2 regions of the Pseudomonas sp. S9 genome follow, and region 1 is predicted to be linked to the other one. Evidence: predicted binding sites of a transcription regulator. Region 1 holds the regulator's gene; the other holds the start of a gene.

The links. Region 1 encodes LexA, which represses DNA repair genes until DNA is damaged. Its sites were predicted from a motif close to CTGTNTNNNNANACAG; they were not measured.
Region 2: the regulator LexA is predicted to act here: its motif matches at 13,465-13,480, upstream of recN (DNA repair protein RecN).

Annotation. Positions count from the first base shown of each region.
Region 1 covers NZ_AFFX01000001.1:190,608-206,622, reverse strand. The annotation lists gene PSES9_RS0101035 (class II glutamine amidotransferase) at 1-498, opposite strand, end outside; gene PSES9_RS0101025 (hypothetical protein) at 744-1,217, opposite strand; gene PSES9_RS0101020 (S9 family peptidase) at 1,331-3,361, shown strand; gene PSES9_RS0101015 (cyclic nucleotide-binding domain-containing protein) at 3,466-3,939, shown strand; gene PSES9_RS22855 (hypothetical protein) at 4,039-4,386, opposite strand; gene PSES9_RS0101005 (YajD family HNH nuclease) at 4,520-4,891, shown strand; gene PSES9_RS0101000 (RNA methyltransferase) at 4,948-5,415, shown strand; gene PSES9_RS0100995 (S-methyl-5'-thioinosine phosphorylase) at 5,507-6,244, opposite strand; gene nagZ (beta-N-acetylhexosaminidase) at 6,255-7,253, opposite strand; gene PSES9_RS0100985 (L,D-transpeptidase) at 7,275-7,799, opposite strand; gene PSES9_RS0100980 (TetR/AcrR family transcriptional regulator) at 8,112-8,819, opposite strand; gene lexA (transcriptional repressor LexA) at 9,078-9,686, shown strand; gene sulA (SOS-induced cell division inhibitor SulA) at 9,697-10,170, shown strand; gene PSES9_RS0100960 (hypothetical protein) at 10,324-10,557, opposite strand; gene PSES9_RS0100955 (DUF6586 family protein) at 10,634-11,152, opposite strand; gene topA (type I DNA topoisomerase) at 11,277-13,889, opposite strand; gene PSES9_RS0100945 (DUF1653 domain-containing protein) at 13,993-14,241, opposite strand; gene fadA (acetyl-CoA C-acyltransferase FadA) at 14,369-15,544, opposite strand; gene fadB (fatty acid oxidation complex subunit alpha FadB) at 15,574-16,015, opposite strand, start outside.
Region 2 covers NZ_AFFX01000005.1:326,156-342,170, reverse strand. The annotation lists gene ftsH (ATP-dependent zinc metalloprotease FtsH) at 1-1,567, opposite strand, end outside; gene rlmE (23S rRNA (uridine(2552)-2'-O)-methyltransferase RlmE) at 1,809-2,432, opposite strand; gene yhbY (ribosome assembly RNA-binding protein YhbY) at 2,534-2,845, shown strand; gene PSES9_RS0112935 (hypothetical protein) at 2,895-3,296, opposite strand; gene greA (transcription elongation factor GreA) at 3,340-3,816, opposite strand; gene carB (carbamoyl-phosphate synthase large subunit) at 3,813-7,034, opposite strand; gene carA (glutamine-hydrolyzing carbamoyl-phosphate synthase small subunit) at 7,073-8,221, opposite strand; gene dapB (4-hydroxy-tetrahydrodipicolinate reductase) at 8,440-9,243, opposite strand; gene dnaJ (molecular chaperone DnaJ) at 9,377-10,519, opposite strand; gene dnaK (molecular chaperone DnaK) at 10,725-12,641, opposite strand; gene grpE (nucleotide exchange factor GrpE) at 12,741-13,310, opposite strand; gene recN (DNA repair protein RecN) at 13,505-15,178, shown strand; partial or broken gene fur (ferric iron uptake transcriptional regulator) at 15,285-15,688, opposite strand; gene PSES9_RS0112885 (outer membrane protein assembly factor BamE) at 15,786-16,015, shown strand, end outside.

The DNA of each region.
Region 1 (16,015 bases):
TCGCCGGTAGGCGGCACAGGCCTGAACCAAGGTCGGCAACATTTGCTCGACCTCAACCGCACAGGGAAACTCAGCCCGTAGCCGGTTGAGCAAATCGCAAAAGGCCGCTTCACTGTCCGTATCGCCAATGGGCTGGTAGAAGCCCAGTTCGGGAGCAAAGTCCGCCAACTGGCCGTTGTGGGCAAAACACCAGCTACGCCCCCACATTTCGCGTACGAAGGGATGAGTATTGGCCAGGCAGACCCGGCCAACATTGGCTTGGCGAATATGCCCGATCACCACTTCGCTCTTGATCGGGTAGCGCTGCACCAACTTTGCCACTTCCGACTCATAACTGGCGCTGGGGTCTTGGAACAAGCGCAGACCGCGCCCTTCATAAAAACCTATCCCCCAGCCATCGCGGTGCGGGCCGGTACTGCCACCGCGCTGCATCAGCCCGGTAAAGCTAAAAACAATATCAGTCGGCACGTTGGCACTCATGCCCAACAGTTCACACATCCTGTTTTCTCCAACCGCTGTAGTAACCTGGACGCACTATGGTTTTCAGGGATTTCTCAGCGCCTTGCCATTGCGCAAAGTGCGTTTGCACAAGATTAGCCCAGGCGCTACCCGGCAGTCGCCCGCCATATGCAGGTTGCGATAGTTTTTGTTCGGCGGGGTAAGCTTTGCCAGTCGCACTCAGTTGCCAGCAAAAGCAAGAAAATCAAGCCACTTGCCGGTGCGGGCAAGCGGCTTGATCAAGGCTAGAGTCTTGGCTCTACACGCATGCCGTGGCGGTCATGCTGGGCATAGGTGGGCTCGGCATCGCCATCATCCATGATTTCACGCAGGGTGCGTGGGTCTTGCTCCTCTTCAGGCTCCAGCCTGGCCTGGCGACGTTCTTTCCACCAACGCTCGATTGGCCAGCGAATGGCCACGAAAACCAGGTAGGCGGCAAAGGCAATCATGCCGTAAAGGGCCAGATCAGCCACTGCACGCCAGAGGTTATTACCCACCTTGAATAAAATATCCAGGGCACTAACCGCGATAGCCGGGGCAAACAGCTCCTTACCCGGGTCGACAATGGTCGGGCTGAATAACAAGACCGCGACCAGAACCCGCAAAGGTTCGCGCACGTAACGCCACATCCAGCGGGTTAAACGGAACCAAACCAGTAGGCAGCCCAACGCGGCAACGGCGTAGACGGCCCATGCGAGTAGGTTTTCGTTCTCAAACATAAGGTGGCAAATCCCTGGCAAGATGGCGGGCATGTATGGTGGCCCTTATGATAACGACTTTTACGCCCAACGGCGCCCCTGCCGTCGGTACTCAATGATTCCGGAGTAATCCCATGGCCAACGCCCCTATCGCCCGCAGTGAGGCTGGCAGCGATCCCTATCGCTGGCTGGAAAATCGCGACAGTGAAGATGTTCTCCAGTATCTACGGGCCGAGAATGACCACCTCGAAGCGCAACTGAGCGATCAGGCCGAGCTGCGTGAGCACCTTTTCCAGGAGATTAAAGGCCGCATCCGCGAGACCGACCTGTCGCTGCCCTCGCCCTGGGGGCCTTATTTGTACTACCAGCGCACCACCGCCGGTGATGAATACCCGCGCCACTACCGCTGCAAACGCCCGGCAGATGGCTCCCACACTGTCGATGAAAGCAGCGAGCAATTGCTGCTCGACCCAAACGAACTGGCCGACGGCGGATTCTTTTCCCTCGGCGCCTTTAGCATCAGTCCTGATCATCAGCGCCTGGCTTACAGCACCGATACCAGCGGCGAAGAAATTTACCAGCTGCATGTCAAGCAACTCAGCGATAACAGCGTCCAGACCCTGGCTTTTGAAGATTGCGATGGCAGCATGGTCTGGGCCAACGACAGCCAAACGCTGTTCTTTGTCGAACTCGATGAAACCCATCGCCCGCATAAGCTTTACCGCACCAGCCTGGGCAGCGACAAGGCCGAATTGGTGTTTCATGAGCCCGATGGGCGTTTCTTTATGCACTGCTACCGCGCCTCATCGGAACGCAAGCTGATCCTGATGCTGGGCAGCAAGACCACCAGCGAAGCCTGGGTTCTGGATGCCGAGACGCCCGGGCAAGCCTTCAGCTGCGTGGCCCCACGCCAGGAGGATCACGAATACGACGTTGATCACGGCCTGCACCATGGCGAATGGCAATGGTTTATTCGCAGTAACCAGAGCGGTATCAACTTTGCGCTGTACCGCGCGCCCGAGCATGCCTTCACCCGCGATCACTGGATTGAACTGCGCACCCATGACGACCAGGTGATGATCGACGGCATGACGCTCAATGCCAATGCATTGCTGCTAAGCCTGCGTGAGGGCGGCTTGCCGATCATTGAAGTAACACCCACCGGCTTGCCGAGCTATCGCGTCAGCCTGCCGGATGCGGCCTACAGCCTCTATGTGCAGGATGCGCTGGAGTTCGAGAGCGACAACATGCGCCTGCGCTACGAGGCGCTCAATCGCCCCGCCCAGGTTCGCCAGCTGAACCTGGCCACGGGTGCGCAGCAGGTGCTCAAGGAAACGCCGGTCGAAGGCCCGTTTGATGCCGATGCCTATGTCAGCCAAAGGGTCTGGGCAACGGCAGGAGATGGCCAGCAAATCCCGATTAGCCTGGTCGCACGCAAAGACTTGATCGGCACGCCCTGCCCGCTTTACCTCTATGGTTATGGCGCCTATGGCGAATGCCTCGACCCATGGTTCTCCCACGCACGCCTGAGCCTGCTTGATCGCGGTGTGGTATTTGCCATCGCCCATGTACGCGGCGGTGGTGAGTTGGGCGAAGCCTGGTACCGCGCAGGTAAACTGGAGCACAAGCACAACAGCTTCGATGACTTTATCGCCTGCGCCGAACACCTGTGCGCAATCGGTTACACCCGCCGTGAACAACTGGTCATCAGCGGCGGTAGTGCCGGGGGCTTGTTGATGGGCGCGGTGCTTAACCAGCGCCCGGATCTGTTCGCCGCTGCCATTGCTGAAGTGCCTTTCGTCGATGTGCTCAACACCATGCTCAACCCGGACCTGCCGCTCACTGTCACCGAATACGATGAATGGGGCGACCCGAACCAACCCGAGGTGCATGCCACCATCAAGGCCTACGCGCCTTATGAGAACGTCAGCGCCCAAGCCTATCCGGCCATGTTGGTGGTGGCCGGCTACAACGACAGTCGAGTTCAATATTGGGAAGCAGCTAAATGGGTGGCCAAGCTGCGGGCCAGCAAAACCGACCAGAACCTGTTGTTGCTCAAGACCGAGCTGGATGCGGGCCATGGCGGCATGAGCGGTCGCTACCAGGCGCTCAAGGACGTTGCCCTGGAATACGCCTTTATCTTCAAGGTTCTGCAGCTTGGCTAGCGGCCTCAAGATATCTTGTGAGCACCCGCCTGTGCGGGCGTTCACAACTTTGACCACGCCAGGACTGGCATGCTTGAGCCACCTGGAAACGGCCTTGAAAGACGATGACTGAGCGCTCATACCTGATCAACGAAATACGCGACATGCTGCTCGACAGCGGCCTGTTCAATAGCTTGCACCCTGCCGATGTCCTGGCGGCGGCGGGCTATTTCAGCATCAGCAAGTATGAGCCTGAACAATTGATATGCAGCGAAGGTGAGGCTGGCACCTTTATGTGCGTCATTCATTTCGGCGCCGTATCGGTCTGCAAGACCAATTCAAACGGCGACACTGTTGAAATCGCCAAGCTGCGCAAGGGGCGCGCCTTCGGTGAAATGGCAGTGCTCGACGGCGAGCGCCGCTCAGCCAGTTGCGTGGCGGTGAGTGACTGCACCTTAGTGGTTCTATCACGGGACTCGCTGGAAAAAATGATCAACGAATCGCCAAAGGCCGCCGCCAAACTCGTCCGAGCGATTGCCGTGGCCATGTCCAAGCGCTTGCGCATGGTGGACGGTCAACTTGTGGAACAGCAGCTTTGAGAGCGTTACAACCACTCCGTAGGGTGCGACAACGCGAAGCTGGGCAAGCACGTACTTGAACGCGCTGGCCAGCGGTGACTGAAAAAAGCGTAAGCCACCCTACTGTTCGGGCTTTTGCTCTTGCTTGAACCCCTCGCGGTTGCGCTGCAGTTGCTCTTCAAGCTCGGGAATAGGTTCGTCCGCCGGGCTCAAGGTGGTGGTTGGCCTTTGCTGGCGGATCGGTTGGTTAACCGAATTGTTAAGCAGGCGTGGGCTACTGGCTGGCGCACCACCTGGCGTTGAACGCAGTCGCGGTTGATCATAGGGCTGTGGGGTTGGGCTGCCCGGTGCACCTGCAGACGAACCACTGCCGGAACCGAGAGTGCCGTAATTCTGTGCCAGCGCCGGCGCCGCCGTGGCGCATAGACTCAGCGCCACAGCGCCGATAATGGGTTTCATGCCTTGCATAGCAACCTCCAATAATCCCCGACCTCAGTTTAGCGCCTCTGCCTGACATTGGACGGCAGGTTATCAAGACAGTTCTCGCTGAGCGACACTGGCGCTAAACTGACAGCCAAGGTCACTTACTCGGACAACCTCCATGAATTCGCAAAAGCCACCAGCCACCGCCAAGCTAGACCGTATCCTTGCTGACGCCCAGCGCAGCCGCGAAGAAGGCTATCGCGACAAGGCACTCAAGATGTATCCGCACGTCTGTGGTCGCTGCGCTCGTGAGTTCTCCGGCAAGCGCCTGAGCGAGCTGACCGTTCATCACCGCGATCACAACCATGACAACAACCCGCAGGACGGTTCCAACTGGGAACTGCTTTGCCTGTTTTGCCACGACAACGAGCACTCGCGATACACCGACCAGCAATACTTCTCTGAGTCATCGACCGGCTCGCCGAAAAAAACCCAGGTCACCCACAACCCATTTGCCGACCTGGCGGCGCTGCTTAAAAGCAAAGAGTAATCACCGGCGCGCAACTGCACGTATAATCAGCGCCTTTTGCGCAAAGGGCACAGGCCGTGGCGAACAAACGATACAGTTGCATTGGCTTGGTCAACCCGAAGTCACCCGACAACGTAGGCTCTATCATGCGGGCTGCAGGTTGCTACAGTGTCAGCAGCGTGTTTTATACCGGCACCCGCTATGACCGCGCCAAGGACTTTGTCACCGACACCAAGCGCGTGCATCTTGATATTCCATTGATCAATATCGACGACTTGCAGAAGATCATTCCGCTGGGGTGCACGCCCGTGGCCGTGGAGTTGGTTGATGGCGCCCACGCCTTGCCGGAATACACCCATCCTGACCGCGCGATCTATATCTTTGGCCCGGAAGACGGCTCGCTCAGCAAGGAAATTCGCGCCTGGTGCGAAGATGTGGTGTACATCCCCACTCAAGGCTGCATGAATCTCGCGGCGACGGTGAATGTAGTGCTCTACGACCGCATGGCCAAGGGCAATAACACCAAATCCGGGCCAAAGTTCTAGGTCGGATAATACCGCAGGGCTTGATTAGCACTAACCAGGCAGGCAACTCGACAGGGTGTGCAACGCCAAGCGCGCCCACCCTTTACCCGAATCAGGCGCTCAGCACCCGCGCCAGGACGGCCTTGACCTTGTCCATCCCCTCGACCAGCGCCTGCTCGATCTGGGCCATGGTAATCAGCTCATTGCTCTTGCCGGCAGCCGGGTTAACCACCAGCGACAGACAGGCATAAGGCAGCGTCAACTCACGCGCCAATACTGCTTCCGGCATGCCGGTCATGCCAACAATATCGCAGCCATCGCGCTCCATGCGGGCGATCTCGGCCATGGTTTCAAGACGCGGACCTTGGGTCGCACCATAAACCCCATGATTACTGAATTCACAGCGCTCGGCAGCCAATGCCTGGCAAAGCTTGCTGCGCAGCGCCTCATCATAAGGATGACTGAAGTCGATATGGGTCACGTGCTCCAGCTCGCCGGCGAAGTAGGTGTGCTCGCGCCCGCTTGTGTAGTCAATGATCTGATGCGGCACGCAGAAGTGCCCGGTCCCCATGGCCATATGGATACCACCGACGGCGTTGACCGCAACAATGGCCTGGGCTCCCGCCTCTTTCAACGCCCACAAATTGGCGCGGTAATTGACCTGGTGCGGTGGAATTCGATGCGGATGACCATGGCGCGCCAAAAACAACACTTCGCGTCCTGCGTATTCACCTCGCAGCACCGGTGCGGACGGTGCACCAAAGGGCGTATCGATATTCAGCGCAGCGGTAATGGTCAAGCCTTGCAACTGCGTCAGGCCAGTGCCACCAATGATCGCGTAGACAGTCATCTCGTTATCCTTATTCAACCAACTGTGCAGCGCGCAATGCGCCAATAGCCTCAAGCCAGCGCGGACTCTGACGGTATTCTATGCCCGGGAATGCCTGGCGACGCATCCGCCCCAAACCGTCAGGCGCGACTACATTGAGGCGCTGCGCGGCACTCAAGGCCAACTCGGCTGCTGCTCGATCATTGCAGACCAGGCCCATGTCGCAACCGGCATTGAACGCCGCTTCGATTCGGCACGCCGCATCGCCAACTACATGGGCGCCCGCCATCGACAGGTCATCACTGAAGATCACACCCTCGAAGCCAAGTTCGCCACGCAGGATGTCTTGCAACCAACGGCGTGAGAAACCGGCAGGCTGATCATCGACTTTCGGATAGATAACGTGCGCTGGCATCACCGCGGCCAGCTGATTTCCCAACTGGGCAAATGGCTGCATGTCCTGGCTGCGGATCTGCTCAAGGCTGCGCTCATCCACGGGAATTGCTACGTGCGAATCAGCCTCTGCCCATCCGTGCCCGGGGAAATGCTTGCCTGTTGCAGCCATGCCTGCCTGGCCCATGCCACGAATAAACGCACTGGCCAGTTGCGTCGCACGCTGCGCATCGCCCTCGAAGGCGCGGCTACCGACCACGGCACTGCGCTGATGATCGAGATCCAGCACCGGTGCAAAGCTCAAATCCAGGCCTGCGGCCAACACTTCGACAGCCATGATCCAGCCACAATACTCGGCAAGCTGCTCGGCATTGGCATTATCGGCAATAGCACGCATTGCAGGTAATCGCACAAAACCCTGGCGCAATCGCTGCACCCGACCGCCTTCCTGATCGACAGCAATTAATAAATCCGGGCGAATTTGCCGAATAGACGTACTCAATTCACGCACCTGGCGCGGATCTTCAATATTGCGTGCGAATAAAATCATGCCGCCAACTTGCGGTTGACGCAGAATCTGGCGGTCTTCGGCAGTCAGCCAGGTGCCGTCAATGTCGAGCATCAACGAGCCTTGCAAAGGTGAGCTCACAAGAAATCCTTAATCAAGAGGTATAGCGGCCCAGTCAGGGCACGGTGCTTCATCTATCACCAGCGCGCAGTTGACCGGCACTTGCGGGAACAGTTGCTCAATGTCGACGTTGCGCAAACGAATGCAGCCGTGGGAAAGCGGCCTTCCCATCGGCTCGGTATCCGGCGTGCCATGCAGGTAAATATAGCGGCGGAAGGTATCGACATTGCCCATGCGATTGCGTCCGGGCTCACAGCCACTGAGCCAGAGAATCCGGGTCAGTATCCAGTCTCGCCCAGGAAACGCTTCGGCCAGCGCTGCCGACCAAATCTCCCCGGTCCAGCGGCGGCCGCGCAATACAGCAGCCAACGGCAGGCCAGCGCCGATTTTAGCGCGCACCTGATGTCGCCCACGGGGCGTACAGCCGGAACCGTTTTTCTCGCCAACACCATTAAGTGCGGTTGATACCGGCAGGCGCAGCAACAGTCGTCCATCAGCAAAACCATAGAGGCGCTGATCGGCAATTGAGATATGTATGAAATCAAGAGTAGCCATGGGCAGCTAGCTTAGCGGATCAGCCCCGCCAAGCCCACCCGGGAACCTCTGAAAAAACTACTGAGCCAGAGATAAGGGCGCTAAATAATCCGCACTGACTTCAGGCTGGACGAACTTCAGCTGGGCAACCCTTGCTGCCCCCCCGAAGGACTGGTAGAGCGAATCAAGTGCTCATTTAGTTCGCTATGACGAAGTGCAAAATCGGTCGCTTTTTCACATTCTTCGACTCGCTGCGCTGACCCTTCAACGGCTATTTCCGCGTGTCGCTTGCACCATAGTCACTCGTGACCGGTTTCAAGGGATGCCAAGACATCAAACCTTGGCTGCGACGGGCGGATTTTTTACCCGTGGACGCAACTGTGCAGCCGCCAAAGCCGGATCACTCAAGCCTGATTCCGAACGCATACCGGCGGCGAGAAACGGCACCATCAGGCGCATCACCTGTTCGATCGAAGTATTGACCCCAAAATCGGTTTCCGACATTGCCCGCAGTGCCTTGATCCCGGACATACTGAATGCCGCGGCGCCCAGCATAAAGTGCACGCGCCAGAACAGTTCGAGCGGCGGGATACGCGGCGCGGCCTCGTGAACCAGCATCATGTAGCGGCGGAACACCTTGCCATAGACTTCTTCGAGATATTTACGCAAGTGGCCCTGGCTCTGACTGAATGCCAGGCCGAGCAGACGCATGAAGATAGAGAGATCGTTACCACTACGCGGCTTGACCGCAAGCGCATGCTCGACCAGCAGTTCAAGGAGCTCTTCGAGCGTTGCCTGGGTGTCTTGCTTGGCCTGGCGACGGTCCAGTTCACGCTCGAGACTGGCACAAAAAGGCCCGAGAAAGCGCGAGAACACCGCTTGAATCAGGGCTTTTTTCGAACCGAAATGATAGTTCACTGCAGCGAGATTGACCCCAGCCTTGCTGGTAATCAAACGCAACGAGGTTTCCGCAAAACCTTTTTCGGCAAACAGTTGCTCTGCAGCATCCAGAATGCGTTCAACAGTTTCCGACTGGGCCATTATCTATCACCTAACAAACACTTGTTTGAAACATACGTTTCAGTTCTATGCATTGTCAAGCATTGCAATGCTGTCTTTTGCATCGACCCTCAGGGTTGAGGAATCACGTCTATGCAAGACGTCCAGCAAAGCCATCAAGTAACAGGTCCGCACAGAGAAAATAGCACGATTAAATTAACCAATTGCAAAAGTATGATTGCCAAGCCGCTTTCACTGTATATAATTCCAGTCACTGTATATAAAAACAGAGCCAACCCAATGATAAAGCTGACGCCCCGCCAAGCTGAGATTCTCGCCTTCATCAAGCAATGCCTTGAAGACAACGGCTTCCCACCTACCCGTGCGGAAATTGCCCAGAAGCTCGGTTTCAAATCTCCAAACGCCGCCGAAGAGCACCTCAAGGCGCTGGCCCGCAAAGGCGCAATAGAGATGACCCCCGGCGCCTCGCGTGGCATTCGTATTCCTGGCTTCGAACCTAATGCAGAAGAAGACGGCCTGCCCGTCATCGGACGAGTGGCCGCTGGCGAGCCGATTCTGGCGCAGCAACATATCGAGGACTCATGTCGCATCAACCCCGAGTTCTTCCACCCCAAGGCTGACTACCTGCTGCGCGTTCGCGGCATGAGCATGAAGGACATCGGCATATTCGATGGCGACCTGCTGGCCGTGCATACCACCCGCGAAGCGCGCAATGGCCAGGTTGTCGTGGCACGCATTGACGACGAAGTCACGGTAAAACGCTTCAAGCGCGAGGGCAGCAAAGTCTGGCTGATCGCCGAAAACCCGGAATTTGCGCCAATAGAAGTCAATCTCGAAGAGCAGGATCTGGTTATTGAAGGGCTAAGTGTCGGCGTCATCCGCCGCTAATGGAGTATTTATGCAGCTGTCTCAACCGCTAAACCAGACACAACTTCCACTGTTCGAGGCTTTTATGGCTGCCAGTGCCCCCGCACTGCCGCAGGAAGCACTCAAGGATGCCTGGCAGGAACAACCCCAGGCATTTAGCGAATTGTCGCTCAGAGGCGCTACGAGACACTGCCTGACTCTGCTCGCCCCGATCCTGCGTGAACTCAGCGAAAATGACAGCGAACGCTGGCTGACCCTGATTGCACCGCCCAGCAACCTGACCCAAAGCTGGCTGCGCGAGGCCGGTCTGAACCGTGAACGCATCCTGCTACTGCACCCGCGCGGCGAGCAAAGCGCACTGCATCTGGCAGAAGAAGCGCTCAAGCTGGGCCGTAGCCACACCGTTGTCAGCTGGTTTCACCCACTTGAGCGTGCAGCGCGCCAGACACTTGAAAATGCCGCCCGTGAAGGCGCTGCGCAAAGCCTGAACATCAGCCTGGGCTGAATGCGCAGAAAGGTGGACGGCCTTTTCTTGCCCCACCCTGCTCCTGCGCAACTATGCTGGGCTGCGAGCCAGACAGTCGCCTCGGGCGAACAGGTAGAGGATGACTTGATTGAGCACTAACGGGCCTTTTACAGGGCGGTAGATGCGACTGACTCAGTGAAGAACCCGCGCTTCGCCTTCATGCTGAAAATCATTCTCGGCCAGGCGACCTGCCATTTGCACACCCACATTAAGCATCGCCTTGGCTACTTCTACGTGCTGACCTTGCAGGAATGACTTCGCGTCTGATGAGAAATCCAGCACTACAAGCGCCTCCTCATCGTCTGCACGGCGCAAGGCGATACGGCCATCTGGTAGTTCTACGATTTCTAAAAACGAAGTAGGCATAGGTTTGAGTCTCCACGTTAGCGGTGCATTGTAGCAGCCGACGGGAGCCTCACCCTAGCCCGCTGATCAATAAGACCTACCACTCGCTGAGCGTTTCGCGGAAACGTCGTGCCAAGGCAGTGATATCTTTGCGCCAGGCCTCGAGTGTTTCACGCTCAAGCAACTCCGGCTCATGATCAATACTGACCGCCACTATCAAAGGCGTAGCCGGATCGACCTTGGCCTTGTGTGGCATCTGTGGCGGCTTGTGCAGGTTTTTGTAGGCTTCGAGCAATTGCGCCAGCCAGGTCTCAGGGTTGGCTGCCAATTCAATCAACTCGGAAAACTCGGGGCTTGGCGCAGCCTCCAGCATCGAAACATCTAGCAAAACCTCAATCCGGGTCGACTGGCTGTTGGCCAAGCGATAATAACCGGCGATCTCGTGACACAGGCCCAATACAGCGCCGAACAGATGGAACAACGCAGCTTCGCGCTCAGCCTGAACCAGGCCCTGGGCATTGATCGCGCGCGACTCTTCAGCCTTGCGCCAGGATTCCAGCGCCAGGCCCGCGTAAAAGATTTTTTGGTTGGTGCGGGTATACAACTCGTTAGCCATGACTCACCACTCCTCGACAGATCAGCGATCAACGCCCGACCAGGCTGAACGACCCGGCCAGGTCAACTCTGGGCCAGCTACAGGCCCAGCCGTGCCGGCCCCAAGGCTTGCACGGCTGCTCTGATCAACGCTTCTTGTCTTCGACCTTCCACTTACCGCCGTCAAAGAATGCTTTCCAGCCTGTAGGCTTGCCATCGACCTCAGTCTGTACATATTGCTCTTTGGTTTTGCGACTGTAACGAATAACTGCCGGACGGCCTTCCGGATCTTTCTGTGGCGCACTGAACAGGAACTCGTACTTCGGGTCGATCTCGTCTTTGTGCGGCAGGATCTCGATTACCAGTGGAGCACGAGTCTCGCGATTCTTTGGAAACTGGCTGGCGGCCAGGAACAGACCCGAGGCACCGTCGCGCAGCACGTAGGTGTCATCCACCTTCTCGCACTTGAGTTCCGGCATCTTCACCGCGTCCATCTTCGGTGGCGCGGGCTCGCCGCTGCGCAGCAATTTACGAGTGTTTTTGCAGGCGCTATTGGTGCAACCAAAGAACTTGCCGAAACGGCCGGTCTTCAGTTGCATCTCGCTGCCGCATTTATCGCACTCAAGGCTCGGGCCCTCGTAACCCTTGATCCGGTATTGGCCTGTCTCGATCTCGTAGCCCGCACAATCCGGGTTGTTACCGCAGATATGCAGTTTGCGCGTTTCGTCCAGTAGATAGGCATCCATGGCGGTGTCGCAAATTTTGCAGCGATGCTTGCCGAGCAACACCAGGGATTCCGACTCACCCTCATCGTCCGCGGCAATTTCATCGCCAGGCACCAGGTTGATGGTCGACTTGCAACGCTCTTTGGGCGGCAAGCTGTAGCCAGAACAACCAAGGAACACCCCGGTCGATGCGGTACGAATCATCATCGGACGACCGCACTCGCGACAGGCAATGTCGGTCAAGGTCGGCGTATTGGCACGCATGCCAGTGTCACCGTCGGCCGCCACTTCAAGCTTTTTCTTGAAATCGCCGTAGAACTCGTCAAGCACGTTCTTCCACTCGCGCTCGCCCTGGGCAACGTCATCGAGATTCTCTTCCATGCCGGCGGTGAAGCCGTAATCCATGAGATTGGAGAAGCTCTCAGAGAGTCGCTCGGTAACGATGTCGCCCATCTTTTCCGAATAGAAACGACGGTTATGCAGGGCAACGTAGCCACGATCCTGAATAGTCGAAATGATCGCCGCGTAGGTCGATGGGCGACCAATGCCACGCTTTTCCATTTCCTTGACCAGACTGGCTTCGGAGTAACGTGCAGGGGGCTTGGTGAAGTGCTGGCTAGGATCGAGCTTGATCAGCTTGAGCGCCTCGCCCTGCTTCATCTCAGGCAACACAGCGTCATCGCCGGCCTTGCTCAGCTGTGGCAATACGCGGGTGTAACCATCGAACTTGAGAATCCGGCCCTTGGCGCGCAACTCGAAATTCCCAGCCTCGACGGTAACGGTCGTCGAAAGGTACTGCGCTGGCGGCATTTGGCATGCGACGAATTGGCGCCAGATCAGCTCATAAAGCCGCTCGGCATCGCGCTCCATGCCACTCAACTGAGTTGGCTTGGTATTGACGTCGGAGGGACGAATCGCTTCGTGGGCCTCTTGCGCGCCTTCCTTGCTGCTGTACATGTTTGGTTTTTCCGGCAGGTACTTCTTGCCGAATTCATCCTCGATGAAGCCACGCACCATGCTCACCGCATCAGCCGACAGGTTGGTCGAGTCGGTACGCATGTAGGTGATGTAGCCAGCCTCATACAAGCGCTGAGCCATCATCATGGTCTTCTTTACGCCAAAGCCCAGGCGATTGCTCGCCGCCTGCTGCAGGGTCGAGGTGATAAAGGGCGCAGAAGGCTTGCTGCTGGTCGGTTTGTCTTCACGCTTGGCGACACTGTAGCTGGAAGACTTGAGCGTCTCCAGCGCAGCTGTAGCCTGTGCTTCGTTGAGCGGCTTTAAGGCTGCGCCGTTTTCACGGGCGACTTCAAAACGTACGGTGTCTTTTTTGTCGGTGGCCAGGTCAGCGTGCACTTCCCAGTATTCTTCCGGGACAAAGGCACGGATCTCTTTCTCACGCTCAACCACCAGCTTGACCGCCACCGACTGCACACGACCGGCCGATAGACCGCGCGCGATCTTCGCCCACAGCAGCGGTGAAACCATGTAGCCCACGACGCGATCAAGAAAGCGTCGGGCTTGCTGGGCATTGACTCGATTGATATCGAGCTCGCCCGGCTTGGAGAATGCCTCTTGAATGGCTTTCTTGGTGATCTTGTTGAACCCCACGCGCTTGTAGCGGCTGTCGTCACCACCAATGGACTCGCGCAGGTGCCAGGCAATGGCTTCCCCCTCGCGATCCAAGTCGGTTGCGAGATAGATGGTGTCGGCGTCTTTGGCTAAGCGGCGCAGTTCATCAACGACTTTCTCTTTGCCGGGGAGGATTTCGTACTTGGCTTTCCAGCCATGTTCGGGGTCGACTCCCATGCGCGCAACCAGTTGGCGCTTGGCTTTTTCCTTCGGTGACAGAGCCGGAGCCTCGCCCGCAGCGGCTTTTCCGCGCTTGGCCGGTTCTTTGGCCGCACTTGCCGAACCACTAGTAGGCAGGTCACGGATGTGGCCGATGCTCGACTTCACCACGTACTCGTTGCCCAAGTACTTGTTGATTGTCTTGGCCTTGGCCGGGGATTCCACGATGACCAGCGATTTACCCATGGATCAGAAAATTCCTGAATGTGAAGAAAAGAAAAGGCAGCAGACGCCTTGTCTGGCACCGCTATATATAGTGGCGCTTAAGGCAAGGTCAAGCTTAGGTGTTCTACTGAGTGCTTTGAGGTTGGTCAAAAAGTGGCGCTTCGGCTTCAATCAGGGCAAAGCGCGGAACGCTTTCTCCGTCGACATCAACACGCTCACAAAACATATCAAGCGGCCGGACCCAAAGCCCATAATCACCGTACAACGCCTGATAGACAACGACCTGCTGCTCAGTTTCGGAATGTTGGGCGACACCAAAAACGCGGTACTCGGGGCCTTTGTAGTGGCGGTAAAGTCCGGGTTTTATCTGCATCGCTGTGTATCCTTAAATTAAAATTTATCGCGGCGCGCCCCCTGAAAAGATAGCGCAGTATTGCTTCGATGATTTGCGAACAAACAAAAACCGGGGCACATGGCCCCGGTTTCACATCTCTAGACGATTAAACGCGTTCGAAGATGGTGCTGATGCCCTGACCGAGGCCCACGCACATGGTTGCAACACCCAAGGTGCCGTTGTTTTGCTTCATCACGTTGAGCAGGGTACCGGAGATACGTGCACCGGAACAACCGAACGGATGACCCAAGGCAATCGCGCCACCGTGCAAGTTAACCATCTGATCCATCTTATCAAGCACTTTGAGATCCTTGAGCACAGGCAATGCCTGGGCTGCGAAGGCTTCGTTGAGCTCCATAAAATCGATATCAGCCATGGTCAGGCCAGCACGCTTCAGCGCTTTCTGGGTCGAAGGCACCGGACCGTAACCCATGATTGCCGGATCAACACCTGCAACGGCCATTGCACGCACTACGGCTATCGGCTGGATACCCAGGTCCTGGGCACGCTGCGCCGACATCACGATCATGCATGAAGCGCCGTCAGTGATCTGCGAGGAAGTCCCCGCGGTAACGGTGCCGCCTTTCGGGTTGAACGCTGGACGCAGGGTTGCCAGGCTCTCAAGGGTTGTTTCCGGACGAATGGTCTCGTCGTAGTCGAAAACCTTGAGGAAACCATTCTCGTCGTAGCCTTCCATCGGGATGATTTCATCCTTGAAGTTGCCTGCGACTGTGGCCTTGTGCGCCAAGCGGTGCGAACGCTCGCCAAACGCATCTTGCTGCTCACGGGTAATGCCGTGCATTTTACCGAGCATTTCAGCAGTCAGGCCCATCATGCCCGACGCTTTGGCGGCATACAGCGACAAATGCGGGTTCGGATCGACGCCGTGCATCATGCCTACGTGGCCCATGTGCTCGACACCGCCAACCACGAATACATCGCCGTTACCGGTTTGAATAGCCTGCACGGCAGTGTGCAGGGCGCTCATTGAAGAACCGCACAGGCGGCTAACCGTCTGGCCTGCACTGGTGTGCGGGATCTGAGTCATCAGCGACGCCATGCGTGCGATGTTCCAGCCCTGCTCCAGCGTCTGGTTTACACAGCCCCAGATCACGTCTTCGACTTCAGCCGGATCGATCTTCGAGTTGCGATCCAGCACGCCGCGAATCAGGTTTGCCGACATGGTCTCGGCACGGGTGTTACGGTGCATGCCGCCTTTGGAGCGCCCCATCGGGGTGCGACCGAAGTCGACAATCACTGCATCTCTTGGGTTCAAGCTCATAATTTTACCCTCGCTAAATCGTTGCGCGATTAACCGAAAAACGTCTGGCCGTTCTTGGCCATTTCACGCAGCTTTTCAGTTGGCTGGTACAACGCGCCCAGATCGGCGTACTTATCGGCCAGGGCTACAAATTCCGCTACACCGATGCTATCGATGTAACGCAGTGCACCACCACGGAACGGCGGGAAGCCGATACCGTAGATCAGGCCCATATCGGCCTCGGCAGCGGTTTCGACGATGCCGTCTTCGAGGCAACGAACGGTTTCCATGCACAGCGGAATCATCATGAAGTTGATGATGTCTTCATCAGTCAATTCACGCTCTTCACGCACGATTTCCTTGAGCAGCTCGTAGGCTTTAGGGTCAACGACCTTTTTCGGCTTGCCGCGCTTGTCGGTCTCGTAGGCATAGAAGCCCTTGCCATTCTTCTGGCCCAGGCGATCTGCCTCGTACATCACATCAACCGCAGTA
Region 2 (16,015 bases), on a different contig from region 1:
CCTCGGCATACATCAGCGGCCCAAGCTTCTCCGACAAGCCCCACTTGGTCACCATGTTCCGCGCCAACTGCGTGGCACGCATGATGTCGTTGGAAGCGCCGGTGGTAACGCCATCAAAGCCCAGTGTCATTTCTTCGGCAATACGACCACCGAACAACGAGCAGATCTGGCTGATCAAGGCACGCTTGCTCAGGCTGTAGCGATCTTCCTCGGGCAGGAACATGGTCACGCCCAAGGCACGACCACGCGGAATGATCGAAACCTTGTAAACCGGGTCATGCTCAGGCACCAGGCGACCCACGATGGCGTGGCCAGCCTCATGGTATGCCGTGTTGAGCTTTTCTTTATCCGACATGACCATGGTTTTGCGCTCTGCGCCCATCATGATCTTGTCTTTGGCCAGCTCGAATTCCTTCATTTCAACCAGGCGCTTGCCAGCTCGCGCAGCAAACAGCGAGGCTTCGTTGACCAAGTTGGCCAGATCAGCACCGGAGAAGCCTGGAGTACCACGGGCAATAACCGCAGCATTGACATCTTCCCCCATTGGCACTTTGCGCATGTGCACCTTGAGAATCTGCTCACGACCGCGAATGTCCGGCAAGCCCACGACCACCTGACGGTCGAAACGACCTGGGCGCAGCAAGGCAGGGTCGAGCACATCGGGACGGTTGGTCGCGGCAATCACGATGATGCCGTCATTCATCTCAAAGCCATCCATCTCGACCAGCAACTGGTTGAGCGTCTGCTCGCGCTCATCGTGACCGCCACCCATGCCAGCGCCACGGTGACGACCGACCGCATCGATCTCATCGATAAAAATGATGCACGGTGCGTGCTTCTTGGCCTGTTCGAACATGTCACGAACACGCGAGGCACCCACACCGACAAACATCTCGACGAAATCAGAACCGGAAATGGTGAAGAACGGCACCTTTGCCTCACCGGCAACAGCCTTGGCCAGCAGGGTTTTACCCGTACCCGGCGAACCGACCATCAGTACGCCGCGCGGAATACGTCCGCCAAGACGCTGAAACTTGCCCGGGTCACGCAGGAACTCGACTAGTTCACTAACCTCTTCCTTGGCCTCGTCGCAACCGGCAACGTCAGCAAAGGTGGTTTTGACCTGATCTTCGGACAGCAGGCGTGCCTTGCTCTTGCCAAAGCTCATTGGCCCGCCCTTACCGCCGGCACCGCCTTGCATTTGGCGCATGAAGAACATGAACACAGCGATGATGACCAGAATCGGGAAGCTGGCGACCAGCAACTGGGTCCAGATGCTCTGGCGCTCAGGCTGCTTGCCCACGATATCGACCTTGTTGTCGATCAGGTCCTTGATCAGGCCATTGTCCTGAATAGCCGGACGCACGGTTTCAAAGGAGCTGCCATCGGTATGCACGCCGCTGATTATGTAGCCATCAACAGTTACGCGCTTGACCTCGCCCTCTTGAACCTGCTGGATAAACTCAGAGTAATTGAGCTTATTCGACTCGTTCGGACTCGAAAAATTATTCATCACGGTCACAAGGACAGCCGCGATGATCAGCCACAAGATCAGATTCTTTGCCATGTCGTTCAATTACCTACCCTCTGAAGCAAGCCCGTGCGCGAGCATGCCTCGCATGACGACCAGTTATGTACCGATCTAACTTACTACACAACGCGCCTTTCTTGCAGGCACTGTCTGTAACCCTTTATGAGCCGCCAACAGCGACTCGCGAAAACCCAATCCGTAAACCCTTGTAATACCTGGGTTTGGTTAAGACTGGCAAGCCCGACCTAGGTTTCATAGCGCCAGTCTCTCAAGCCGATTAATTACCGCGATAGCCACGCCCGAGCAGGTACTGCTCGCGCGAACGGTCACGCGAAGACAACGGCTTGCGCATTTGTACCTTTTCAAACATCTCGCGCACTTGCTTGTGGTATGCATCAAAACCTTCGCCCTGGAAGATTTTGATCAAGAAATCACCGCCAGGCTTGAGCACGCGCGCGGACAAATCCAGAGCCAGTTCGCACAAATACATTGCACGAGCCTGATCTGCAGTCCTTACCCCACTCATATTGGGGGCCATATCCGAAATCACAAGGTCTACCGGATTATTACCGATGGCATCGAGGATCTGCGCAAACACATCGTCCTCGGTAAAGTCACCCTGAATGAAGGTCACATCAGGGATGCTGTCCATTTCCAGGATATCGGATGCTATCAAAGTGCCCTTGTCGCCAATCACCCGACTGGTCACCTGCGACCAGCCACCCGGCGCCGCACCCAGATCGACCACAGTCATGCCCGGACGCAGGATTCGATCCTTTTCCTGGATTTCCAGCAACTTGTAGCTGGCACGCGAGCGATAGCCGTCCCGTTGCGCCATTTTGACGTAGGGATCATCGAAGTGTTCTTTCAGCCAACGCTGGCTGGTTTTGGAACGCGCCACGTGGCACCTCTAATAACAATCGTGAATTTCTGGGCGAGCATTACAGCGCTCGGGTAAACTGGGCGCCATATTTTCACCAGATCAGACGCAGGGATCAGATTATGCCGCTCACTCAAGAGCAGAAGAAACAGTACAAGTCTATCGGCCACCACCTGAAACCGGTAGTAATGATTGCCGACAATGGTTTGACCGAGGGCGTCTTGGCCGAGCTAGAACGCGCGATTAACGACCATGAACTGATAAAGGTACAGGTTCGCATCACCGAACGCGAAAGCCGCATCAGCGCAATTAATGAGCTATGCAAGTCAGCTAACGCCGAATTGGTGCAGATCATCGGCAAAATGGCGTTGATCTACCGCAAAAATCCAAAAGCGAATAAAAACCTGTCGAACGTCAGCCGCTTTCAAGGTTGATGCATAGAGCCCGGTTGCCCACCGCAGCCTGCGGTGGGTGGGTAGAACCTCACCCACCCTGCCTGGCAGGCACCGGCTGCAGCACCAGCAGCAAGCCACAGAATGCCAGCACCATGTAGTTGAACAGCTGCCAGCGTGGCGCCTCCAGCCCGAGCCAGTGCACGCCAAAGTAGCCAGAAACCATCAGCATTGTCGTCAGCAGCAATTGCCCGCGAATATCGCGCCACAAGGCAGGCAAGCCCAGCGCTGCCACCAGCACAAGCGCCTGCAATCCAGCACAAACTGCCGCCAACCCCAGCAGCAATGGCTTGAGCGTCGCCGCCAAATCATCGACCAGCAATGGCGCCAGCCCCAATTTGCTCAGCGCGGGCAACACCAGGAACTGCAGCAACCAGATACCGCCGACCCAGAAGGTCTGGGCGATCAACCAACTGATCGCCCCCGCACTCAGTCGCGAAGCAGCCCCTTGCGGCACTGCACGCGCATCGCCCGACTTAAATATGACGGACTTCGACAATTTCGTACTCAATCAAGCCGCCAGGTGTCTTGACCACGGCCACATCACCTTCTTCCTTGCCGATCAAGGCACGAGCGATAGGCGAACTGACCGAAATCTTGCCCAGCTTGATATTGGCCTCGTCATCACCAACGATCTGGTAGGTGACGCTTTCGTCAGTTTCGCAGTTTGCGATCTCAACCGTAGTGCCGAAGATTACCTTGCCGGTGTGCGCGATGGTGGTGACATCGATAATCTGTGCGTTCTGCAGGCGGCCTTCAATATCACGAATACGCGCTTCAACCATGCCCTGCTGCTCGCGAGCTGCATGGTATTCAGCGTTTTCCTTGAGGTCCCCCAGCTCACGCGCCGTACCGATGTCTTCACTCAGCTTGGGGCGCACGACCTTGGTCAGGTGCAAATGTTCTTCTTCCAGGGCGCGCGCGCCCTGGACGGTCATTGGGTATTTTGTCATGCCTTGATTCCTGCATGGAGATCCTGCAAGCGGCGCACGGTCTTCTCGGGACCAAACTTCAGCGCTTCACAGATCGCCGCACCCGCCGCCAGGGTGGTTGTGCAGCAAATCCGGTGTTGCAGGGCGTTACGACGGATCGAGTAGGAGTCAGCAATAGACTGACGCCCCTCAGTGGTATTGATGATCAAGGTAACTTCATCGTTCTTGATCATATCGACAACATGCGGACGACCTTCGGTCACCTTGTTGACGCGGCGCACAGGCAAGCCTGCAGCCTCGATCACTTTAGCAGTCCCGGCAGTGGCCACAACCTCGAAGCCCAGCGCAATCAGGTCACGTGCAACATCAGCCGCCTGCGGCTTGTCATCATCACGCACGCTGATAAAGGCACAGCCAGAGTTTGGCAGGATTTCACTGGCACCCAGCTGAGCCTTGCCGAAGGCTTCGCCGAAGCTGTCACCAACGCCCATCACTTCGCCAGTGGACTTCATTTCCGGGCCAAGGATAGGGTCGACACCCGGGAACTTGGCGAATGGGAAGACCGCTTCCTTGACGCTGAAGAACGGCGGAATGATTTCCTTGGTGAAGCCGATCTCGGCCAATGTCTTGCCCGCCATTACCCGGGCAGCCACTTTAGCCAGCGACTCGCCGATGCACTTGGAGACGAACGGCACGGTACGCGATGCACGCGGATTCACTTCGATGACAAAGATGTCTTCGCCCTGCACAGCCATCTGCACGTTCATCAGGCCGACCACGTTGAGTTCGAGGGCCATTTTCTTGACCTGATCACGGATCTCGTCCTGGATGTGCGCAGGCAGCGAGTACGGCGGCAGCGAGCACGCCGAGTCACCGGAGTGAACACCGGCCTGCTCGATGTGCTGCATGATTGCGCCGATTACCACTTGCTCACCATCGCTGACCGCATCGATATCAACTTCGATTGCGCAGTTGAGGAAGTGATCAAGCAATACCGGGCTGTCGTTCGACACCTGAACCGCTTCGCGCATATAACGACGCAGCTCGTCTTCCTGGTAGACAATCTCCATGGCTCGACCACCCAATACATAGGATGGACGCACCACCAGCGGATAACCGATGGCTTTCGAGGCCGCAAAGGCTTCGTCTTCACTGCGCGCAGTGGCATTTGGCGGCTGACGCAGGTTCAGGCGCTCAACCATTTGCTGGAAGCGCTCACGGTCTTCAGCGCGGTCGATGGCATCCGGGCTGGTACCAATGATCGGCACGCCAGCTTCTTCAAGGGCACGGCACAGCTTCAACGGGGTTTGCCCGCCGTACTGCACGATGACGCCTTTAGGCTGCTCGACACGGACGATTTCCAGCACGTCTTCCAGGGTCACTGGCTCGAAGTACAGGCGATCAGAGGTGTCGTAGTCGGTCGATACGGTTTCCGGGTTGCAGTTGACCATGATGGTCTCGTACCCGTCTTCGCGCATCGCCAGGGCCGCATGTACGCAGCAATAGTCGAACTCGATACCCTGGCCAATACGGTTTGGACCGCCACCCAGGATCATGATCTTGTCGCGCGTCGACGGATTCGCTTCGCACTCTTCCTCGTAGGTCGAGTACATGTAGGCGGTGTCGGTGGCGAACTCGGCAGCACAGGTATCAACCCGCTTATACACCGGCAGCACTTTGAGCTTATGGCGGTGGCTGCGCAGGTTTTTCTCGGTTACACCCAGCAGTTTGGCCAGGCGCGCATCCGAGAACCCTTTGCGCTTGAGCTTGAACATCACATCACGGTCGATGCTGGTCAGCCCCTGGGTCTTGATCCGCTCTTCATCCTTGATCAGGTCTTCGATCTGAACCAGGAACCATTCATCGATATTGGTCAGGGCAAAGACTTCTTCAACTGTCTTGCCCGCACGGAAAGCATCACCGATATACCAGATGCGATCCGCACCCGGCACTGTCAGCTCGCGCTTGAGCGTGCCTTCGCTTTCCGGGTCCTTCAGGTCCAGCTTGGGATCAAGCCCGACGACACCCACTTCAAGGCCGCGCAAGGCTTTCTGCAGGGATTCCTGGAAGGTACGGCCAATCGCCATGACTTCGCCCACGGACTTCATCTGGGTCGTCAGGCGCGCGTCGGCTTTCGGGAATTTCTCGAAAGCAAAACGCGGGATCTTGGTCACGACATAGTCGATAGCCGGCTCGAACGAGGCAGGCGTACGACCGCCGGTGATGTCGTTCGACAGCTCGTCGAGGGTGTAGCCGACGGCCAGCTTGGCAGCAATCTTGGCAATCGGGAAGCCAGTAGCTTTCGAGGCCAGAGCCGAGGAACGCGACACGCGCGGGTTCATCTCGATCACGACCATGCGGCCAGTGTTCGGGCAAATACCGAACTGAACGTTGGAGCCCCCGGTTTCCACGCCGATTTCGCGCAGGACAGCCAGGGAGGCGTTACGCAGAATCTGGAATTCTTTGTCGGTCAGGGTCTGTGCCGGCGCCACGGTGATGGAGTCACCGGTGTGCACGCCCATAGGGTCAAAGTTTTCAATGGTACAGACGATGATGCAGTTGTCCTTTTTATCGCGGACAACCTCCATTTCGTACTCTTTCCAGCCGATCAGGGATTCATCGATCAACAGCTCGCGGGTCGGCGACAGGTCCAGGCCCCGGGCGCAGATTTCTTCGAACTCTTCGCGGTTGTAGGCAATACCGCCACCGGTGCCGCCCATGGTGAAGGACGGACGAATGATGCATGGAAAGCCAACCTTTTCCAGCACCGCGTAGGATTCTTCCATGCTGTGCGCGATACCGGAAACCGGGCACGCCAGGCCGATGTCTTTCATCGCCTTGTCGAAGCGCGAGCGGTCTTCTGCCTTGTCGATGGTGTCGGCATTGGCACCGATCATCTCAACGCCGAATTTTTCCAGCACGCCGTGTTTTTCAAGATCCAGCGCGCAGTTCAGTGCAGTCTGGCCGCCCATGGTTGGCAGCAGCGCATCCGGACGCTCCTTCTCGATGATCTTGGCCACGGTCGACCACTTGATCGGCTCGATATAGGTGGCGTCAGCCATCGCCGGATCGGTCATGATCGTCGCTGGGTTGGAGTTCACCAGGATGACCCGGAAACCCTCTTCTTTAAGCGCTTTACAGGCTTGAGCACCCGAATAATCGAACTCACAGGCCTGGCCGATAACAATCGGGCCAGCGCCGAGGATAAGGATGCTTTTTATATCAGTACGTTTTGGCATTTTTACTCACTCGAATCCGTTGGTCACAGTCAGCAGGCTTAGCGGCGCTTGGCCATGGCTTCGATGAAGCGGTCAAACAGAGGCGCGACGTCGTTCGGGCCCGGGCTTGCTTCGGGGTGGCCCTGGAAGCTGAACGCGACCTTGTCGGTACGCTCGATGCCCTGCAGCGTGCCATCAAACAACGATTTGTGAATCGCCCTGACGTTAGTTGGCAAGGTCGCCTCGTCCACAGCAAAACCGTGGTTCTGGCTGGTGATCATCACAACCCCGGTATCGAGGTCCTGTACCGGGTGGTTAGCGCCGTGGTGGCCATGGCCCATTTTCAGGGTCTTGGCGCCCGAAGCCAGGGCCAGCAGTTGGTGACCGAGACAGATACCGAAAACCGGGATTTCGGTTTCCAAGACTTCCTTGATCGCCTGGATCGCGTAGTCGCAAGGCTCTGGATCACCCGGGCCGTTGGACAGGAACACACCATCAGGATTCATTGCCAACACTTCGCTGGCTGGCGTTTGCGCCGGCACAACAGTCACACGGCAGCCGCGAGCCACCAGCATGCGCAGGATGTTCAGCTTGACGCCATAGTCGAAGGCAACCACGTGATAAGGCAATTCACTGGCAGGCACTTCAGCGTGGCTGTCGGTTTTCAGGTTCCAGACGGTTGAGCGCCATTCGTACTGCTCGGTGCAGCTCACCACCTTAGCCAGGTCCATGCCCTTCAGGCCTGGGAAACTGCGCGCCAGCTCCAGGGCTTTTTCCTCGGTGGCATCGTCGCCAACCAGGATGCAGCCATTTTGCGAGCCCTTTTCACGCAGAATACGGGTCAGGCGACGGGTATCGATATTGGCGATTGCGACAGTACCGTTTTCTTTCAAGTAATCAGGCAGCGATTGCTTGTTGCGCCAGTTACTGGCGATCAGCGGCAGGTCACGAATAATCAAACCAGCAGCCCAGACGCGGTTCGACTCGGCATCTTCCGGCGTGGTGCCGGTGTTGCCGATATGCGGATAGGTCAGGGTTACGATTTGCTGGGCATAGGAAGGATCTGTAAGGATTTCCTGATAGCCGGTCATGGCGGTGTTGAAAACCACCTCTCCAATTGTGTGGCCGTCGGCACCGATGGCCTCCCCACGAAAAATGCTGCCATCAGCAAGGGCCAAAATGGCAGCTTTAGGGGCTGGCTTACTCAAGAAAACCTCCGAAAATCAAAGCTTGAAGCAAACGCAGATTGTAAAAAAGCGGGATGACGTGTGAACCGTCATCCCGCTTTTTTTATGAATTCATTCTGCGTAACTTTTAGTGGGCACACTAAAGCAGAAAGCTTACAGGAAACTGCATTTTTGGTCCACCCAACTTGAGCTAAAAACCTCAGGATACAGTCAACTTTTTGCCGACCCCGCCAAAGCGCCTAGTTAAGCTCCAGAACATCCTGCATATCGTAAAGTTTTGCCGGCTTGCCCTGCAGCCACAAAGCTGCCCGAACGGCGCCCTTGGCGAAGGTCATGCGGCTGGATGCCTTGTGGGTAATCTCGACACGCTCGCCTTCTGCGGCAAACAGGACCGTGTGGTCGCCCACCACGTCACCGGCGCGCACAGTGGCAAAACCGATGGTTTCACGATCACGGGCACCCGTCTGGCCTTCACGACCATAAACGGCAACCTTCTGCAGATCACGCCCCAGCGCACTGGCGACAACCTCGCCCATGCGCACCGCAGTTCCAGAGGGTGCATCCACCTTGTGCCGGTGATGCGCCTCGATGATCTCGATATCAACCTCGTCACCCAGCACCCGCGCTGCGGTGTCGAGCAGCTTCAGGCACAGGTTCACACCCACGCTGAAATTTGCCGCGAACACAATGGGAATCTGCTTGCCCGCTTCGCTGAGCAATTGCTTTTCTTCGACGCTGAACCCGGTAGTGCCGATGATCATCGCCTTACCGGCCTGGCGGCAGATTTCGAGGTTTTTCAGGGTGACCGTTGGATGGGTGAAATCGATCAACACGTCGAAATCATCAACGACACTGCTCAAGTCGCCAGACAACTGCACGCCGATCTTGCCCAATGCAACCAATTCGCCGACATCAGCGCCAACCAGACTACTATCCGGACGATCGACAGCAGCACTCAGGCTAGCGCCATCAGCCTGCGACACCGCTTCAATCAGGGTTTTACCCATACGCCCGGCGGCGCCCATCACAGCAATACGTTGCATATCCAACCACTCCAAACTGAAAACCTACGAGCCAGCACCTGCGCGGATGCGGCTCAAACGAAAAAGCCGCTTAACCCGCAGTTTACTGGGTAAACCTGCACATTAAGCAGCTTTTTCAATACCAGCGACAGAGTTACAGGTCGCCAAAGAAACGCTTAACACCCTCAAACCAGCCATTGGCCTTGGGGGAGTGCGACCTGTCCCCGTCTATCGACTTGCGGAACTCCTCAAGCAGCTCACGCTGACGGCGATCCAGGTGCACCGGTGTCTCAACCGCGACACGGCACATCAAGTCACCAGCGCCACCGCCACGTACCGGGGCAACGCCCTTGCCGCGCAGGCGGAACAACTTACCGGTCTGGGTGCCTTCAGGAATCTTCAGCTTGACCCGACCATCCAGCGTCGGCACTTCAAGCTCACCACCCAAGGCCGCATCAGCAAAGCTGATTGGCACTTCACAATACAAATGCTTGCCATCACGCTGGAAAATCGCGTGCTCGCGCACATTCACCACAACGTACAGGTCACCTGCCGGACCACCCATCGCGCCCGCTTCGCCCTCGCCCGAGAGCCGGATACGATCGCCAGTATCAACACCCGCCGGAACCTTGACCGACAAGGTCTTGTGCTCTTCGACACGGCCCTGGCCATGACAAGAATCACATGGATCAGTAATCATCTTGCCGCTGCCGTTACAGCGCGGACAGGTTTGCTGCACCGAGAAGAAGCCCTGCTGCATGCGCACCTGGCCGATACCGCCACAGGTGGTACAGGTCACAGGCGTCGTGCCCTTCTTCGCGCCGGAGCCATCGCAAGTCTTGCAGTTTGCCAGCGTCGGCACGCGAATGGTCACGGTAGTGCCGCGCACGGCTTCTTCAAGATCCAGCTCAAGGGTGTAGCGCAAATCGCTGCCGCGCTGTGCACCACCACGCCCCCGGCCGCCAGCTCCCGCCGCACCGCCGAAGAAGTCGCTGAATACATCACCGAAAATATCGGAGAAGTTGGCACCGCCAAAGCCTGCACCACCAGCACCAGCGCCCCCCATGCTTGGATCAACACCGGCATGGCCGTACTGATCGTAAGCGGCGCGCTTGCTCGAATCGGACAGGACTTCGTAAGCCTCGTTGGCTTCCTTGAACTTTTCTTCCGAGACTTTATCGTCAGGATTACGGTCCGGGTGATGCTTCATCGCCAGGCGTCGGTAAGCTTTCTTCAGCTCAGCTTCGCTGGCGCCGCGCTCAACACCGAGCACCTCGTAATAGTCACGTTTAGACATAAATCCTCAACACCTCGAACAAATCGTTAAAAAGCTATCGCACCTGCGTCTCTGATTAACGCCTTGCAAATCATTCCCTCCAGACACGCCAACGCGGGAGCAAGCTCCCGCGCGGCGGATCATACAGGTTGTGACTCACGCCACAACCGGCTGGAGCCTTAACGCATCGTTGAAACCACCAAGGATGCGCCTAGCAAGCTTGCGCTTACTTGTTGTCTTTAACTTCTTCAAACTCAGCATCAACAACGTCATCGGCAGCGCCTTGATCATTGCCTTCTGGCTGGGCTTCAGCACCAGGCTGTGGCTGCTCGGCATACATCTTCTGCGCCAGTGGTGCAGTCGCTTCCGAGAGTGCCGCCACCTTGGCGTCGATCTCTTCCTTGCTGTCGCCTTTGACTGCAACTTCGAGTTCGCCAATGGCTTTCTCGATAGTCGCTTTTTCTTCCTCGGTGGCCTTGTCGCCAGCCTCGGTGATCATTTTGCGGGTTGCGTGAACCAGTTGGTCGCCCTGGTTACGTGCAGTGGCCAACTCTTCAAACTTGCGATCTTCCTCGGCATTGGCTTCGGCATCACGCACCATTTGCTCGATTTCTTCCTCGGACAGACCCGAGTTAGCCTTGATCACGATCGACTGAGTCTTGCCAGTCGCCTTGTCTTTGGCGCCTACGTGCAGGATACCGTTGGCATCGATGTCGAAGGTTACTTCGATCTGCGGCACGCCACGTGGAGCTGGTGGAATCTCGGCCAGATCGAACTTGCCCAGCGACTTGTTCTGCGAAGCTTGCTTGCGCTCGCCCTGCAGCACGTGAATAGTCACCGCGCTCTGGTTGTCATCAGCAGTCGAGAACACTTGCGATTTCTTGGTCGGAATCGTGGTGTTTTTCTCGATCAAGGCAGTCATCACACCGCCCATGGTTTCGATACCCAGGGTCAGAGGCGATACGTCGAGCAGCAGCACGTCCTTGACGTCGCCAGCCAGAACCGCACCCTGAATTGCCGCGCCCATGGCAACAGCTTCGTCCGGGTTGACGTCCTTGCGCGCTTCTTTACCGAAGAAGTCAGTTACCAACTTCTGTACCAACGGCATGCGAGTCTGGCCACCGACCAGGATCACGTCGTTGATCGCACCGACATCAACGCCTGCGTCTTTCAACGCCATGCGGCAAGGTTCGATGGTGCGCTGAACAAGGTCTTCAACCAGCGACTCGAGCTTGGAGCGCGAGATCTTCACGTTCAAGTGCTTAGGACCGGACGCATCTGCGGTGATGTACGGCAGGTTTACGTCAGTCTGCTGGCTCGAGGACAGCTCGATCTTGGCCTTCTCGGCAGCTTCCTTCAGGCGCTGCATGGCCAGCGGATCACCTTTGAGGTTCATGCCGCTTTCTTTCTTGAATTCGTCGACGAGGTAGTCGATCAAACGAATATCGAAGTCCTCACCACCGAGGAAGGTGTCGCCGTTGGTCGCCAACACTTCGAACTGGTGCTCGCCATCAACCTCGGCAATTTCGATAACCGAAACGTCGAACGTACCACCACCCAAGTCATAAACGATGACAGTGTGGTCGCCCTTGGCCTTGTCCATACCGTAGGCCAGAGCGGCTGCGGTTGGTTCGTTGATGATGCGCTTGACGTCCAGACCCGCAATACGGCCGGCATCTTTGGTCGCCTGGCGCTGGCTGTCGTTGAAGTAGGCCGGAACAGTGATCACGGCTTCAGTGACCGCTTCACCCAGATAGTCTTCGGCAGTCTTCTTCATCTTTTTCAAGATTTCAGCCGAGATCTGTGGCGGCGCCATTTTCTGGTCGTTTACTTCAACCCAGGCGTCCGCATTGTCAGCTTTGACAATTTTGTACGGCACCATCTGGATATCTTTCTGTACAACTTCTTCGTCAAAACGACGACCAATCAAACGCTTGACCGCGTACAGGGTGTTGTGCGGATTGGTCACTGCTTGACGCTTGGCCGACTGGCCCACCAGGATTTCGCCATCGTTTGCATAAGCAATGATCGATGGAGTGGTACGCGCGCCTTCGGCGTTTTCAATAACTTTAGCTTTGCCGTTTTCAAGAACGGAGACGCAGGAGTTGGTTGTCCCCAGGTCAATACCGATAATTTTACCCATGTTTACTCTCCCGAAACTTTGATAATTGCGCACTGGCTCTAAGACAGTTGCGCTAGCACTAAAACGCTTGGTTGTTTAATGGGGGCTTAAAAAATAATTTCAAGCCTTTTCATCGATTGATGGTGTCGGAGCGGCGGGCGCCTTGCTCACTACAACCATCGCTGGACGCAACAAACGACCGTGCAACTGGTAACCCTTCTGGAACACCTGGATCACACTGTTTGGCTCCAGGGTCTCGCTTTCCTGCATCGCCATTGCCTGGTGCAACTCCGGGTTGAACGGCTGGCCATGCGGATCAATCGCTTCCAACTGGTAGCGCGACAGCGTGTCACGGAACAACTTGAGGGTTAACTCCATGCCTTCACGCACTGCCTTGATCGCCTCATCGTCCGGGCTCGACAGCTCAAGGCCGCGTTCCAGACTGTCGACAACCGGTAGCAGGTCGTTGGCAAACTTCTCCAAGGCAAACTTGTGTGCCTTCTCAACATCCTGATCTGCACGACGGCGTACGTTTTGCAAATCAGCAGCCATGCGCAGCGATTGATCCTGCGCAGTAGCCAACTGCTCTTCCAGCGTTTGCACGCGAGCAGCCAACTCATCACCCGGCGTGGCATCCACTGCTGCTTCTGCCTCGGGAATCTGCGTATCCAGGGTCTGTTCGTCAGCCATGCCTCATTTCTCCTCTAAATAACCGGCGTAAGTCTTAATTCACGCTTCTGCCCCTTATATGGGGGCGGTTTTTACTGCTTCAAGGGCAAAACGCCCGCAAATACCAAGATTAAACACAGGCCGCACAAGGATATTGCCAGCAGCGAAAAAACTACTGTATAAATAACCATATCAAACACCTCGGAGACCTCACCATGCTGGTGCACCTGTCCGTACACAATTACGCAATCGTTGAACATCTCGATCTAGAGCTGGAGCGCGGCATGAGCGTAATCAGCGGCGAGACAGGTGCAGGCAAGTCGATCATGCTCGACGCACTCGGCCTGACCCTGGGCGACCGTGCAGACAGCGGCGTCGTGCGTCCCGGCGCAGACAAGGCCGACATACTCGCCAGCTTCGACCTTGATGATATCCCCGAGGCCCGCGCCTGGCTGGCAGAGCGCGACCTGGACAATGACGGCCCCTGCATTTTACGCCGGGTGATCACCGCAGAAGGCCGCTCACGTGGCTACATCAATGGATCACCCTGCCCCCAGGCCGACCTGAAGGCCCTTCGGGAGCTACTGATTGATATTCACAGCCAACACGAACATCAATCACTGCTCAAGGCTGAAACCCATCGCCGCCTGCTCGATGAGTTTGCCGGCAGCCAGGAACTGGCTCGCCAGGTATCACTGGCAGCGCAACGCTGGAAACAAACCCGGAACGAGCTGGAACGCATTTCCAGCATCGGCGATGAACAACGCGCGCGCCACCAGTTGCTCAGCTACCAACTCGAAGAACTGGACAACCTGGGCCTGGTCGACAACGAACTGGAGCAGCTTGAGCAGGAGCACAAGAACCTGACCAACGCCGAAAGCCTGCTCAGCGCCTGCCGCCAGGTATTGGAGCTTTGCAGCGAGAGCGACGCAGGCAACGTACTGTCAGCCCTCACAGGCAGCCTCAACCGCCTGAGCAGTTTTCAGGGCCAGCCCGGGGCACTGACAGAAGCCAGTAATATGCTCGCCAATGCCCAGATTCAAGTCGAAGAAGCCGTTGGCGAACTCAATCGCTTTATTGATCATTTCGATGCCGACCCGGAGCGCCTGCAAACCCTTGAAGAACGCCTCGATGCTATCTATACACTGGCGCGCAAACACCGGATCCAGCCCGACCAGCTGCCGCACATGCAGCAACAGCTGTTCGATGAAATCGAAACCCTCAACGCCGACGACCAGGCAGCAGAGCGCCTGAGCGAGGAACTCAGCGCATTCGAGCGCCATTATCAGGAAAAAGCCGCAGAGCTCAGCCGCCTGCGCAACAAAGGTGCCGACAAGCTCGGCAAGGCGGTCCAAAAGGAAATGCAAACCCTGGGCATGCCCGGTGGACGCTTTAGCATCCAGCTGCATGCCAGCAGCAGCCCCGAACCGCAGGTCAACGGTTTGGAGCAGGTTGAGTTTCTGGTCAGCGCCAACCCGGGCCAGCCACTCAAGGCCCTGGCCAAAGTAGCTTCGGGCGGCGAGCTGTCCCGTATCAGCCTGGCCATCCAGGTCATCACCGCGCAAACGTCACGGGTACCAACCCTGGTATTCGACGAAGTTGACGTGGGCATTGGCGGCCCGACTGCAGAGGTCGTCGGTCAGTTACTGCGCCGCCTGGGCGATCGCGGGCAAGTTCTGACCGTCACCCACCTGCCACAGGTTGCGGCGCAGGGGCACCAGCACCTGTTCGTGCACAAGGCGCGTGGCAATGACGCCACTCGCACAGCAGTGAGCAAATTGAGCAACGATCAACGTGTTGAAGAGATCGCCCGGATGCTTGGCGGCGTCGACCTGACCGATAAATCCATCGCCCACGCCCGAAAAATGGTCAGCAGCGCCCAAGCCTGAGTGCACTCAGTCCATAAAAAAGGCGACCAACGGGTCGCCTTTTTTGCATCACGACGCGAACAAATCGCGCCAGGCAAGGAGCTTCAGGGTTGCCCCGGAAGATCTATCAACGTTTTTTACGTACGTAGAGCACTAGATTGTGGTCTACGAGCTCAAAGCCATGCTCGCTTACAATTTCTTTTTGACGCTTTTCAATCTCGGAGTCGACAAACTCGATCACCTCGCCAGAATCCACACAAACCATATGGTCATGGTGGCCGCCATCGGCTAGTTCAAACAATGCATGGCCGCCATCGAAGTTATGACGATCAACCAGGCCTGCGGCCTCAAATTGCGTCAACACCCGGTAACAGTGGCCAAACCAAAGTCCTCACCCGCCTCCATCAGCGATTTGTAGACATCCTCTGCACTCATGTGGCGCTGACCTGCAGAATCCAGCATTTGCAGGATTTTCACCCGTGGTAGGGTTACTTTCAGGCCAACCTTGCGTAGTTCGTTATTTTCAACCATGGTCTGCTTTCTCGAGGAAGCGGTTTCGCAGCTTCCCTTATTACGGGTATGATCGGGGTTTACGTTGCCCAGCCAAGATAGTGGAAGTCACGCACCGATGCAAAAAAACAAGCTCCTGCTGACCAGCCTCACCTTTACGGGGCTCATCGCACTCGCCGGTTGTTCATTCCCCGGGGTTTATAAAATCGACATTCAACAGGGCAATGTCGTCACACAAGACATGATAGACCAGTTGCGCCCAGGAATGACCCGCAAACAAGTGCGGTTTATCATGGGCAACCCGCTGATCACAGATACCTTCCATGCAAATCGCTGGGATTACCTGTA